One region of the Sphingobium fuliginis genome, then DNA from elsewhere that is predicted to be linked to it. Evidence: riboswitches for the same ligand, from Rfam matches in the RefSeq annotation. Region 1 holds a riboswitch; the other holds the start of a gene.
The links. Region 1 has a riboswitch for cobalamin ahead of H5V43_RS18280 (HoxN/HupN/NixA family nickel/cobalt transporter). Riboswitches for the same ligand answer to the same signal wherever they lie in the genome.

Region 1 (6,593 bases):
TACAGATCGACGGAATAGGGGTGCTTGAGCTGGAGGAGATTGGCCAGCCGGATTTCGGGCGCCGCCCTGCCGAGCTCTTGCCCCAGAACATGGGCTGCGCTCGCGAAACAGGCAAGTTCGCTGTCCGCCACGGTCAGCAGCACGATGTCGCCCGGCGACTGGCCGAGGTCGATGGCTTCGTCGCCGTTGGAGACGGTGCCGGGCGTGGCGGTCAGCAGATGCATCAGGCAGCGGCCATCTGCGCGCCAAGCGCGGCCTCTATGGCGGCGCGGTCCATGCCGCTCTGGCCGATCACCACCAGGCGGGAGCGGCGCGGTTCGTCGGCCTGCCAGTGCCGGTCATAATGATGCTGGATGCGGGGGCCGACGGCTTGCAGCACGAGGCGGGCGGGGCGCCCTTCTATGGCGAGGAAGCCCTTCACGCGCAGGATGTCATGCACGGCGATGCTCTCCGCCAGCGCCGCCAACAGCGGCTCCGGACCGGAAAGTTCGCCCAGGTCGACGATGAAGCTCTCGAAATCGTCATGGTCGTGATCCTCCCCATCGTCATGGTGCGAGGGACGGGCATCGATCCCGTCCTCCACCCCGGCGCCGAGGCCGAGCAATATGGCCGGATCGATCTCTCCCCTCGCCGTGCGGAGGATGCGGACGCCGGGGCGGATTTCCTGGGCCAGTTCCCGCTCCAGCACGGCCAGCCGGTCCACGGCGACCAGATCGGTCTTGTTGAGCAGGACAAGGTCGGCGCAGGCAAGCTGGTCCTCGAACAGTTCCTCGATGGGGCTGTCATGATCCAGCGTCGGGTCGGCCGCGCGGGCGGCGGCGAGCGCCGCCTCGTCATGGGCGAAGCGACCCGCCGCCAGCGCGTCGGCGTCGATCAGGGCGATCACTCCGTCGACCGTGGCGCGCGTGCGGATGTCGGGCCATTGGAAGGCCTTCACCAGCGGCTTGGGCAGGGCAAGGCCGCTGGTCTCGATGATGATGTGATCGGGCGGGGTGGGCCGGTCGAGCAGCTTTTGCATGGTCGGCAGGAAATCGTCGGCCACGGTGCAGCAGATGCAGCCATTGGCCAGTTCGATGATGTCCTCGTCCGGGCAGGCTTCGTCGCCGCAGCCCCGCACCAGCGCGCCGTCGACGCCGACGTCCCCGAATTCGTTGATGATGAGGGCGAGGCGGCGGCCGCCCGCATGTTCGATGAGGTGACGGATCAGCGTGGTCTTGCCGGCGCCGAGAAAGCCGGTGATGACTGTGGCGGGAACCTTTTTCATGCGGGATTTCCTTGCGGTTGGTGGCTGGGGATGGGAGCGACTTCGATCTCGTCGAAGCCTTTCCAGCGATAGATGGCCCAGCTCAGCAGCCAGCAGGCGGCGAACAGGCCGATGATGATGAAGCCGAGGCTGTTGAAATGCTCGCCAAGGTCGGCGGCAAGGGTCCATACGCCGCCGCTGAGGCCGAGCTTGTCGCCCAGCAGGGCCGCTGCCTCGATCCCGCCGATGAGCAGCGCGACCAGCGCCGACACCAGCGTGATGGTGATATTGTAGTAGAGCTTGCGGATCGGCTTCACGAACGCCCACTGGTAGGCGCCCATCATCAGGGCACCGTCCGCCGTGTCGATCAGCGCCATGCCCGCCGCGAAGAGCAGGGGAAAGATGAGGACGGTCGCAACCGAAAGGCCGCTGGCGGCCTGACCGGCGGACAGGCCCAGAATGGCGACTTCGGTTGCGGTATCGAAGCCCAGGCCGAAGAGGAAGCCGAGCGGAGCCATGTGCCAGCTTCGCGTCACCAGCCGGAAAAGCGGGCGGAAGAGGCGTGCGAGCAAACCCCGGTTGCCGAGCAATATGTCCATATCTTCATCGACATAGGCTCCACCCTTTCGAACATGGTTGAACGTCCTGAGAACTGATCGGAGGATGATCAGGTTCATCGCCGCGATGGCGAAGAGGAAGGTCGCCGACACCATTGTCGCGATGGTGCCGCCGATGGCTCCCGCCGCTTCCACCCGGCTCAGCGCACTGGCGGCGACAGCGATGGCGACGGCGGCGATCAGGACGATGCCGCTATGGCCGATGGCGAACCAGAAGCCGACGGTCAGGGGCCGCTGGCCGTCCTGCATCAGCTTGCGGGTCACATTGTCGATGGCGGCGATATGATCGGCATCCACGGCATGGCGGAGGCCCAGGCTCCAGGCCAGCAACGCCGTGCCCAGCATGACCGGATCGCCCGCGAAGATCGTGAAGGCTGCGATCCAGGCCGTCAGATTGGCGGCGATGAGCCCGGCGAACATGCCGGTCGCGCGGCGGCGAAGACGGCTGGCCGGCGCCCCGGGCGATTCCGGCTCATGGGTCGATATGCTCATAGGGTCTGTACCCCGTCTGCGTCTGCGAAACCGGACGGGAGCCGCCTTCATGCCGGACGGACGCTCTTGCGCCCGGCATGCCGACAGCAGCTCCCGCTGCGTGAAGCGTCGCTCAGACGGAGGACCGTGCCGTGGCCATCCCCTGGACCAAGGCAAGAGCGACCAGACGCAGGCAGGTTTCCTGGCTCGCGGGTCATAGCTTGGCGCATGGCCTTCCCAGGCCTCGCATGATTTAGCGTCCGGCCCAGTGGCTGATCCTCCGGCGCTTCCGGGGGATCGCTATGCGTCTCGCTCGCCGCTTACAGTTGCAGGGACAGCCGCGGATTCATCACCGCATTCCCTATTAAGCCCCTTGGGAGGGCACCGGCGCGATCATGAAGGTCGGTCGAAACCACCCTTCGGCGGCCATGCATAGAGGCTGGAAAGGGGAATGGGAAGAGGAGGCTTGAGCAGAAGATGTTTCGTGAATTAACTCCTACAAATGGCGTTCTTCCAGCAGGGTCTTCAGAAAGGCCCGGCCGGTCGGTGACAGATCCTCATGATGGATCAGCCAGAGCGCGCTCATGACCGGCACGTCGAACGGGCGGTTGATCACATTGTCGACATGCAGCCGCGCCATCGACCCGGCAATCACCGTGGGGCCGAAGCCGGCCGCGACAAGGCCCAGCAGGGTCGCGAGGCTGCGGGCTTCATGCGAGATTTTCGGGACGAACCCTGCTTCCGCGCACAGGGCCTGGAAATGCTCCGTGAACCCCGTCCCATTGGGCGCGCCGTAGAGCACCAGCGGCTCGTCGGAAAGGTCTGCGATGCGCGGCGGGGCAGGGCGCAACGCCAGCGGATGATCGGCGCGCAGGGCCAGCACCATCTCTTCCTTGAGCAGGCATCGGGACAGCATGCCTTCGGGCAGCGCCGGCGCCTCGAAATTACGCACGATGCCAAGGTCGAGCTGACGGCTCGCCACACTCTCCACCTGCTCGTCGCGCCCTTGTTCGCGCAGGATCAGTTCGACATCGGGATAGGTCTGGCGGAAGCGGTAGAGCGCCCGCGCCACCGGAGGCACGAAGGGGCCGGAAGTGGTGAAGCCCAGCCCCAGCCGCCCGATCTCCGCCCTTTGGGCCATGCGCGCGATCTGTGCGGCGCGGTCCGCCTGGGCAAGGGTCCGGCGCGCTTCAGGCTCGAACAGCCGGCCCGCCTCCGTCAGTCGCACCCTGCGGCTGGTGCGGTCGAACAGGCGGACGCCCAGTTCCTCCTCCAGAGCACGGATCTGCTGGCTGAGCGGCGGCTGCGATATGCCGAGGCGCAGCGCGGCGCGGCCGAAATGCATCTCCTCAGCGACGCACAGAAAATAGCGGAGATGGCGAAGGTCCATGGATCATGTCGCTCAACATATCGATCATGCCATATTATATATTAGACGCAGAATGTCCAAGGGCGCATGGGCGGCTTCGAATGTGGCGGCGTCTCCCGGCTGGCCGGCGGAGGTGCGCGGGCTATGCCCCCTCATTGCCGCAGCACTCCGCCATGGCCGGGGATGCCGTCGCATTCTAGGATGTGTGGAAATTCGCTTCGCCCCGAACGAAGTCCCCACGCGTCTTGGAGCATTTCCGCGCTGGCCGCCTTTCTGGCGACGGCCGGAAATGCGGCAAACGATATGCGCATTTCCTGGCGCGCTTCGTCTCTGGTATCAGGCGGCGAAAATATCTGGAGAGGTTGTATCGTCATGTGCGGCGGGGATCGTCCGGCGGCGCATCCGTGGAGTCGTGAATGATCGGTATCGTCAAGGTTGCCCTGCATCGTCCGCTCACCTTCATCGTGATGGCGATCCTGATCGCGATCGCGGGGGTGCTGGCGGCAGCGCGAACGCCGGTCGACATCTTTCCCAATATCCGCATTCCCGTGGTGGCGGTCGCCTGGCAATATGCGGGCCTGTCGCCGGAGGACATGGCCAACCGCATCGTCAATCCCTATGAGCGCGTGCTGACCACCACGGTCAACGACATCGAACATATCGAGAGCCAGTCGCTTCAGGGCATCGGCATCATCAAAATCTATTTCCAGCCGGGCGCCGACATCCGCACCGCGACCGCGCAGGTGACGTCGGTGTCGCAGACCGTGTTGCGCCAGATGCCGCCGGGGATCACGCCGCCGCTTGTCCTGAATTACAGCGCGTCGACCGTGCCGATCCTCCAGCTCGCCCTGTCGGGCAAGGGGCTGTCGGAACAGCAGCTGTTCGACATGGGGATGAACCAGGTCCGCCCGCCGCTGATCACGGTGCCCGGCCTTGCCATGCCTTTCCCCTCGGGCGGCAAGCAGCGGCAGGTGCAGATCGACCTCAATCCGCTGGCGCTTCAGTCCAAGGGGCTGTCGGCGCAGGATGTGGGTGCGGCGATCGCGGCGCAGAACCAGATCAATCCGGCCGGTTTCGTCAAGATCGGGGAAACCCAGTACAGCGTGAAGCTGAACAATGCGCCTTCCTCCATAGAGGCCCTGAACGACCTGCCCGTCAAGGTGGTCAACGGCGCGACCATCACGATGCGCGATGTCGCGCATGTCCGCGACGGCAGCGGGCCGCAGCAGAATATCGTGCATGTCGAGGGCAGCCGGTCCGTGCTGCTGACCATCCTCAAGAACGGCGCCACCTCCACCCTGGCGATCGTGGACGGCGTCAAGGAAAAGCTGCCCCAGATCGCGGCGGGCCTGCCGGACAGCCTGAAGATATTGCCCATCGGCGACCAGTCGCTGTTCGTGAAGGCGGCGGTGGAAGGCGTCATTCACGAAGGCGCCATCGCGGCGGCGCTGACATCCCTGATGATCCTGCTGTTCCTGGGCTCCTGGCGCTCGACGGTGATCATCGCGCTGTCGATCCCGCTTGCGATCCTGGCGGCGGTCGCGGCGCTTGCAGCCTTCGGCCAGACGCTGAACGTCATGACGCTGGGCGGGCTGGCGCTGGCAGTCGGCATATTGGTCGACGACGCCACCGTGACCATAGAGAATATCAACTGGCATCTGGAGCAGGGCAAGGGCGTGATCGAGGCGATACTGGACGGCGCGGCGCAGATCGTGACGCCCGCCTTCGTGTCGCTGCTGTGCATCTGCATCGTGTTCGTGCCGATGTTCTTCCTGCCGGGGGTCGCCGGATTCCTGTTCGTGCCGATGGCGCTTTCCGTCGTGTTCGCGATGATCGCATCCTTCATCCTGTCGCGGACGCTGGTGCCGACCATGGCCATGTATCTGCTACGGCCTCATGTCGAACAGGGCGACGCGCATATGGCCGGAGCGCCTGCCTCGCGCAATCCGCTGGTCCGCTTCCAGCGCGGGTTCGAACGGCGCTTCGAAAGGATAAGGCGCGGCTATGTCGGGCTGCTGCACCGGGCGCTGAATGCGCGCAAGCCCTTCCTGCTCGGCTTCATGGCCGTCGTTCTGCTGTCTTTCGGGCTGTTGCCGATGCTGGGCAGCAACTTCTTCCCCTCGGTCGATTCAGGGCAGATCGCGATGCATGTGCGCGTGCCGGTGGGTGCCCGGATCGAAGACAGCGCCGCCCGCTTCGACCGCATCGCGCGGGAAGTCCGCTCACTGATCCCCGCGAAGGAACTCGCCTCCATCACGGACAATATCGGCCTGCCGGTCAGCGGCATCAACGCCATCTACAATAATAGCGGCACCATCGGCCCGCAGGATGGCGACATGCTGATCGCGCTGACCAAAGGTCATCGGCCGACGGACGAGATCGTCGCCACCCTGCGGCGGGAGCTGCCGCGCCGCTTCCCCGGCACCGGCTTCGCCTTCCTGCCGGCCGACATCACCAGCCAGATCCTGAACTTCGGCGCGCCCGCGCCCATCGACGTGCAGATCGCGGGCAAGAACGCCGCCGGCAATCGCGCCTATGCGCAGAAGCTGCTGGCGAAGATGGCCACCATTTCGGGACTGGCCGACGCCCGCATCCAGCAGCCGGCGCGCTCGCCGCAGCTCGATGTCGAGGTCGACCGCTCGCGCGTCGGGCAATATGGCCTGTCGGAGCGGGACGTGACGACCAGCCTGGCAAGCCAGCTTGCAGGCACGTCGCAGACCGCGCCCGTCTTCTTCGTGAACCCGGAAAACGGCGTGCAATATCCGGTCGTGGCGCAGGCGCCGGAATATCTGGTGGGCTCCATGAGCGACCTTAGCAATGTGCCGGTGTCGGGCAGCGCGGCAAGCGCCTCGGTTCAGCCGCTGGGCGGGCTGGCCACGATCAAGCGGTCCAA
Region 2 (6,593 bases), on a different replicon from region 1:
CGACCCGGAACTGTCGGCGGCGGTCGGCAGGGCCCGCGCCTTCCGCACCCTCAAGCGCCCGGCGGAGGAAGTGCTGGCGATCCGCCCCGACCTGCTGATCGGCTTTCCTTCCGGCGGCAGCGTCGTCGGCGCGCCGCCGGGCGAGTGGCGGACCCTGGGGCTGGCGAGCGCGGACAGCTATGCCATGATCCTGACGCAGATCCGGCAGGTGGCGGCGGCGGTCGGCCATCCCGAACGGGGCGAAGCGATGATCGCCCGGATGAACAGCGACCTTGCCGCCCTGCCCCGCCCGAAGCGTCGCGGGGTTGCCGCCTATTATCAGCGGCGCGGCTATATGACCGGCACCGGCACGCTGGTCGACGACCTGATGCAGCGGGTGGGCCTGATCAATCTGGCCCGCAGGCTGGGCAAGCCGGCGCTGTCGCAACTGTCGCTGGAGGAGATGATCGCCGCCCATCCGGACTGGCTGATCGTGGAGACCGGCAGCGAGAAGGTGGTCGATCAGGGGACGGAAATGCTGCACCACCCCATACTGCGCGCCATCCCGCGCATCCGCGTGCCGCAGGCGTGGACGGTGTGCGGCGGCCCCGCCTATGTCGAGGCGGCGCGGGGCATCGCAGCGCAGCTTGACGGCGCTGCGCACAAGGGCACAGCGCAGCTTGACGGCGCTGCGCACAAGAGCACGGCGCAGCTTCACGGCGCTGCGCGCAAGGGCACAGCGCAGCGCAAGGGCGCGGCGCGGGTGAACGCCGCGCCGCGCCGCTAGGCTATTTTCAGAAGCGCGCACGCACGCCGCCGAAGGCCGACCGGCCATAAGTGCCATAGCCATAGACCGTGGCGTATTTCTCATCGGTCAGATTGTCGATGCGGCCGTAGATTTCCAGATTTTCCCGGATCGGGAAAGACGCCCGGACGTTCGCCGTCGCATAGCCGTCCAGCCGCACCATATTGGTCGCATCGTTGAAGCTGTCGCCTACCATCGTCACCGTCGCGCCGGTCGACAGGCCGAAGGGCCAGACATAGTCCGCCGAAACGCTGACCGCATTGGCGGCGCGGCGCGGCAGCCGGGCGCCCGTGTTGCGGTCCCGAGCATCGACATAGCTGTAGGCGGCGGTGACGGTCAGCGCATCGACGGGCCGCAGCGTCAGCATCGCCTCCACGCCCTTGGCGCGGGTGCGGTCCAGATTTCCGTAGAGCGAAGTCGCATAATCGAAATTGATCTGGTTGCGCGTAACGCGCCGGAACGCCGTCAGCGAGAGCATCGCCCGACTGCCCGCCAGGCTCTGGTCGAAACCGATGTCATAGCTTTTCGACCGCTCGGGCTTGAGTGCGCGGTTGCCGCTGAAGCTGTCGTAAAGCTGATAGAGGGAGGGTGCCTTGAAACCCTCACCATAGCTGGCCCGAAAATTGGTGGAGCCGCCATTGGGGGTGTAGTTCGCATTTGCACCGAAGGTCGTCGCGCCACCGAACTGGCTGTGATCGTCATGCCGGACGCCGCCGGTCAATGCGAGGCCCGCAAACGGCTTCACGACTGCGAGGGCATAGACGCTGTCGATGTCGGCCTTTGCCTTGCCCACGACTTTGTCGCCCGTGAAGAAATCATGATAGAAGAAATCATAGTCCGGCCGTTCATGCTCGTAACCGAAGATGAGCCGGGCCTGATCGACCGGTTGATAGACGCCTTCATATTCGAAGCGCAGATTGGTGCCGGAGAAGCCGTAATCCGGCGCCTCGCCCCGCTGGAGCATATAATCGCGGTCATTGCGGAACCAGGTGATGGCAGCGCGGTTGGCCAACTTGCCGTCGAACAAGGACAGGTTGAGACCCGCATAGCCGATATATTGGTCGAGCTTGCTGACATCGCTCGATTCCATCGGCGCACCGAAGAACAGGTCGGTGTTGAGATCGGCATGGATATAATAGCCGTGCAGGTCGAGGCTGAGATTGTCGGCAAAGGCCAGTTTCAGCTTCGCGTTGGTCGCGAGATTTTCGTAGCCGTCCTTTTCAGTGCCGTTGGCGGCGGCGGAAATTCCGTCGGTGTTGAAATAGGCGATGCCGATGCCGCCGGACACCATGCCAGTGGCACCGGAAATATCTGCCTTTGCATTCAGCGTGTCGGCATAGCCAAAGTCGACCGAGGCGTTGCCGGCCAAACCCTCTGCGGGCGCGCCCGTCATGATGTTGACGACACCGCCGATCGCCTGACTGCCATATACCACGGAATTGGAACCGCGCAGCACTTCGATCCGCCTTATGTTGCCGGTCAGCAGATTGCCAAAATCATAGGCATCGCCAATCCCGCTCGGATCGTTGACCTTTACGCCATCGATCAGCACCAGCGTCTGCGTCGTTTCCGCCCCCCGCAGTGAAACGCCAGTGACCCCGCCCACCGCATCGGCCCGGTTGAAGCGCACCCCCGGCGTGGTGGCCAGCAGGTCGACGACGCTGACGCTCTGGCGGGTGCGGATGGTGTCGGCGTCGATGACGGTGACCGCCTGGCCGACCTCGTCGCGCGGCTGTTCGATGCCCAGCGCGGTGACGATGATCTCATCCTCCGCCAGGGCGGGAGCGGCCGCGAGCAAGGCGGCGATGGAAATGGAAATCCTCAACATGTCTATATTCCCCCTGAGCGCCGGTGCAACATGGCTCAGGGCGTCCGCTCGCGCGGCCGGACGGGGGAAATGGCCGGCGCCCGTGCCCTCTCCCCGCACCGATGCGGCCCTGCGCCGCTTCGTCGCTCAGACGGAGAACACCGTGCCATGGCCATACCCTGGACCAAGGCAAGAGCGACCATGCGCCGGCAGGTCTCCTGGCTCGCGGGTCAATGCGGCGATGCACGCCTTCCCGGACTTGCGTCCAGTGGCCGGCCCCTGGGCCGAAGTGCATCGCGCTCACCGCTTACAGTTGCAGGGACAGCCGCGGAATAGGACGGTTTCCCGTCCGCACCGCATTCCCGTTTTCAGCCCCCTTCGGGGCACCGGCGCGATCTTCTTTTTGCGCGCGAAGGCATTGCCCCGCCCGCGTCCCGCGCCATAAGGGAAAGCGGCGGCCATGCCAAGAGGCAGCCATGGAAGGAGATTGCATGCCGTTCGCCATCAGCCCCGCCGATGTCGAGGATGCGGCGCGGGTCATCGCCCCTGCCGCCATCCGCACGCCGCTGCTGGAAAATGCGGCGCTCAACGCCCGCTGCGGCCGGCGCGTGCTGGTGAAGTTCGAAGGCGCGCAGCACAGCGGATCGTTCAAGTTCCGCGGCGCCTACAACCGGCTGGCCCGCCTGGACGCGGCGGAGCGAAAGGCGGGGGTCGTCGCCTGGTCTTCGGGCAATCATGCGCAGGGCGTGGCCCTTGCGGCGCGGTTGCTGGGCATGGCGGCGACGATCGTGATGCCGGCCGACGCGCCCGCGATCAAGACGGCGAATACGCGGGCGCTGGGCGCAGATGTCGTGCCCTATGACCGCTTCACCCAAAGCCGGGAGGAAATCGCCACGAGGCTGGCGAATGAACGGGGCGCGGTGCTGGTGCCGTCCTTCGACGATCCCTTCATCATGGCCGGCCAGGGGACGATCGGGCTGGAGATCATGGAACAGGCCGCCGAAGCGGGGGCGGAGATCGGCCAGATCCTCGTCAATTGCGGCGGCGGCGGCATGGTGTCGGGAATTGCGACCGCCGTGAAGGCGCGCCAGCCCGGCGTCGCGATCCTGGCGGTGGAGCCGGAAGCGTTCGACGATACGGCGCGCTCGCTGGCGAGCGGCGTGCGGGAAAGCGTATCGCCCGATGCGCGGTCGATCTGCGACGCCCTGCTGTCTCCCGCGCCGGGGGCGCTGACCTTTCCCATCAACCGGGCCTATCTGTCGGGCGGCCTTACGGTGAGCGACGATCAGGTGCGCGACGCGATGCGCTTTGCCTTTTCGGCCCTCAAGCTGGTGGTGGAGCCGGGCGGGGCCGCGTCGCTGGCGGCGATGCTGGCCGGGCTGGCTCCGGATGCCGACGGGGCGAGCGTCGTGGTGATCTCCGGCAGCAATGTCGATCCCGACAGCTATGCCCGGATCATCGCGGGCGGCGCATGATGCGGCTGATGGGGGCGGTTCTGGCCGGCGGGCGGTCCAGCCGGTTCGGCAGCGACAAGGCGCGGGCGATGCTGGATGGGCGCAGCCTGCTGGAGCATGCGGTGGCGGCGCTGGGGCGGCAGGTCGAAACCGTGGCGGTCTGCGGCCGGCAGGTGGAGGGGATGATCGGGCTGGCGGATCGGCCGGCTGCGGACATGGGGCCGCTGGGGGGCCTGAACGCGGCGCTGCATCATGCGCGGGCGCTGGGTTATGACGCGGTGCTGACGACCGGATGCGACGTGCCCGCCTATCCGGACGGGCTGGCGGAGGCGTTGATCGGACAGGGAGCCGCCATCCTCAAGGGGCAGCAGCTGATCGGCTTCTGGCCTGCTTCGCTGGCTGGCGAGCTGGACGCGCATCTGGCGGAGGAGAATAACCGGTCGATCCGTGGCTGGCTGGAGCGGGTGGGCGCGCGGATCGTGGAGCGGCCGGAGTTCGTGCTGCCCAACATCAACCGGCCCGAGGATCTGGAGAGACTCACCCGGCCGGGTCGAGACGGTCGTCAGGCGTGAAGGCCAACATGCGCGGCGAGGTCGGCAGGCGCATGCGTTCCGGCCACCGCCTCCCCGATCAGCAGCAGGGTCGGGTCGTCGTCGCTGATCGTCCGCACCAGAAAGGCGAGCGCCGACAGCTTGCCCCGGATCAGGCGTTCATTGGGCAGGGAGACGTTGACCGCCACCATCACCGGCGTTTCGGGATCGCGTCCGGCGGCGATCAGGCAGCGGCCGATCTCGCCCGCCGCCGCGCGGCCCATATAGATGCCGAGCGTGCCGCCCGGACGGGCCAGCGCTTCCCAGTCGAGCCGCAGCGGCTCGCCCGCCTTCAGATGCGCGGTCACCAGCGTCAATCCCCGCGCCACCCCGCGCAGCGTGAGCGAGGCATGGCCGCTCGCCGCCGCCGCGCTGGCCGTGGTGACGCCGGGGCAGATGCGCACGGCAACGCCCGCCTCCGCCAGATGGGCGATCTCCTCCGCCGAGCGGCCGAAGACCGAGGGGTCGCCGCCCTTGAGGCGGACGACGCGGCGGCCCGCCCTGGCGGCCGCGAGCAGCAGGTCGTTGATGCTGCCCTGCGCCTTCGAATGGCGGCCCGAACGCTTGCCGACGCTGACCCGCTCGACGCCTGAGGGGATGAGGTCGATCACGCCCGGCCCGACCAGCGCGTCGTGGAAGACGACATCCGCCGCCGCGATCAGCCTTTCGGCCTTGCGGGTGAGCAGGTCCGGATCGCCCGGCCCCGCGCCGACCAGCCAGACCTGTCCGGGGGCGATGAGATCATTCGGCTGCATGAAGCGTCTCCTGCATGTTTTGGGCAAGGATATTGGCGAGCGCGGGCCGGCACGATCCGCAATTGGTGCCCGCGCCCAGCGCCCTGCCGATGGCGGGCACATCGACCAGTTGCCGTTCGCGGATCGCGGCGACGATCTGGTTGAGGCCGATGTCGAAGCAGACGCAGACGGTCGCGCCCTTGTCTCCAGCCGCGCCCGGTCCCCGCGCCGCGAGGACGGAGCCGCCCACCCCCTCTGCCTGCAACTGGCCGATCAGCCAGTCGCGCGAGGGCAGCAGGCCGCTGCGCGTCACGAACAGCACGCCGTTCAGCCTGCCTTCGCCGATGGTCGCGATGCGGCGCGTGCCGCGCGATGCGTCCATCGCCTCGACGCGGTCGCCCTTCGGAAGAAAGGCGTCGAGTCGGGCTGGGTCGCCATTGCCGGCGATTTCGTAGAGCGCGCCGCCCGGCACGGCGATGCGGGTGGACCAGAGGCAGGGCAGCTTCACCGGCTGCCCGATCCCTTCCCGATCGCGCAGGATGAGGAAACCGCTCCACTCGGTCGCGACCTTCCCGATGCTGACCGGGGTGGATTTGAAGCCGGGCTGGCCCGAATGGGGATCGACCAGCGGACGCGGGAGCAGGCCGGTGCGGCCGCCGCTGGACGTCTGGTCCGTCCAGTGGATCGGGGTGAAGATTTCGCCGCGCCGCTGGCCTTCGTTCAGGCTGACGCGGAAGATGCTGTTGCCCTGCGCCGTCTCGACGCGGGCGAGGTCGCGGTCGGCAATCCCCAGCGCCGCGGCGTCCCGCGGGTGGATTTCCACCAGCGGCTCTTCGCGATGGCGGGCGAGTTTAGGGGACAGGCCGGTGCGGCTCATCGTGTGCCACTGGTCGCGATAACGGCCGGTGTTGAGCGTCATCGGCCACTGTTTCAGCGGCTCCTGCATGTCCATCTGCTTCGTCAGGACCAGCCGCGCCCGGCCGTCCGGCGTCGGGAAGCGGCCGTCGGCAAAGGGCGTGCCGCCCCAGCGGAAAGGCTCCATGGCGTCATAGGCATCATTGCCGATGGCGGCCCAGGCGCGCAGGTTCAGCACCCGCTGCCCATCATTGCCATAAGCGGTGAGCCGCGCATGTTCGCGCCAGATGTCGGCGGGCCGATCATAGGCGAAGGCATTGCGCCACCCCATGCGGCGCGCGACCTCCTTGACGATCCACCAGTCCGGCT

Region 2: another riboswitch for cobalamin. It lies ahead of H5V43_RS10345 (TonB-dependent receptor plug domain-containing protein); the one in region 1 lies ahead of H5V43_RS18280 (HoxN/HupN/NixA family nickel/cobalt transporter).

What each region holds. Positions count from the first base shown of each region.
Region 1 covers NZ_CP060036.1:448,418-455,010, forward strand. Annotated here, with positions in the region: gene cobN (cobaltochelatase subunit CobN) at 1-224, opposite strand, end outside; gene cobW (cobalamin biosynthesis protein CobW) at 224-1,264, opposite strand; gene H5V43_RS18280 (HoxN/HupN/NixA family nickel/cobalt transporter) at 1,261-2,352, opposite strand; cobalamin riboswitch at 2,507-2,735, opposite strand; gene H5V43_RS18285 (LysR substrate-binding domain-containing protein) at 2,828-3,721, opposite strand; gene H5V43_RS18290 (efflux RND transporter permease subunit) at 4,117-6,593, shown strand, end outside.
Region 2 covers NZ_CP060035.1:2,148,831-2,155,423, forward strand. Annotated here, with positions in the region: gene H5V43_RS10340 (ABC transporter substrate-binding protein) at 1-766, shown strand, start outside; gene H5V43_RS10345 (TonB-dependent receptor plug domain-containing protein) at 774-2,612, opposite strand; cobalamin riboswitch at 2,783-2,997, opposite strand; gene H5V43_RS10350 (threonine ammonia-lyase) at 3,083-4,066, shown strand; gene mobA (molybdenum cofactor guanylyltransferase) at 4,066-4,617, shown strand; gene cobA (uroporphyrinogen-III C-methyltransferase) at 4,608-5,390, opposite strand; gene H5V43_RS10365 (nitrate reductase) at 5,377-6,593, opposite strand, start outside.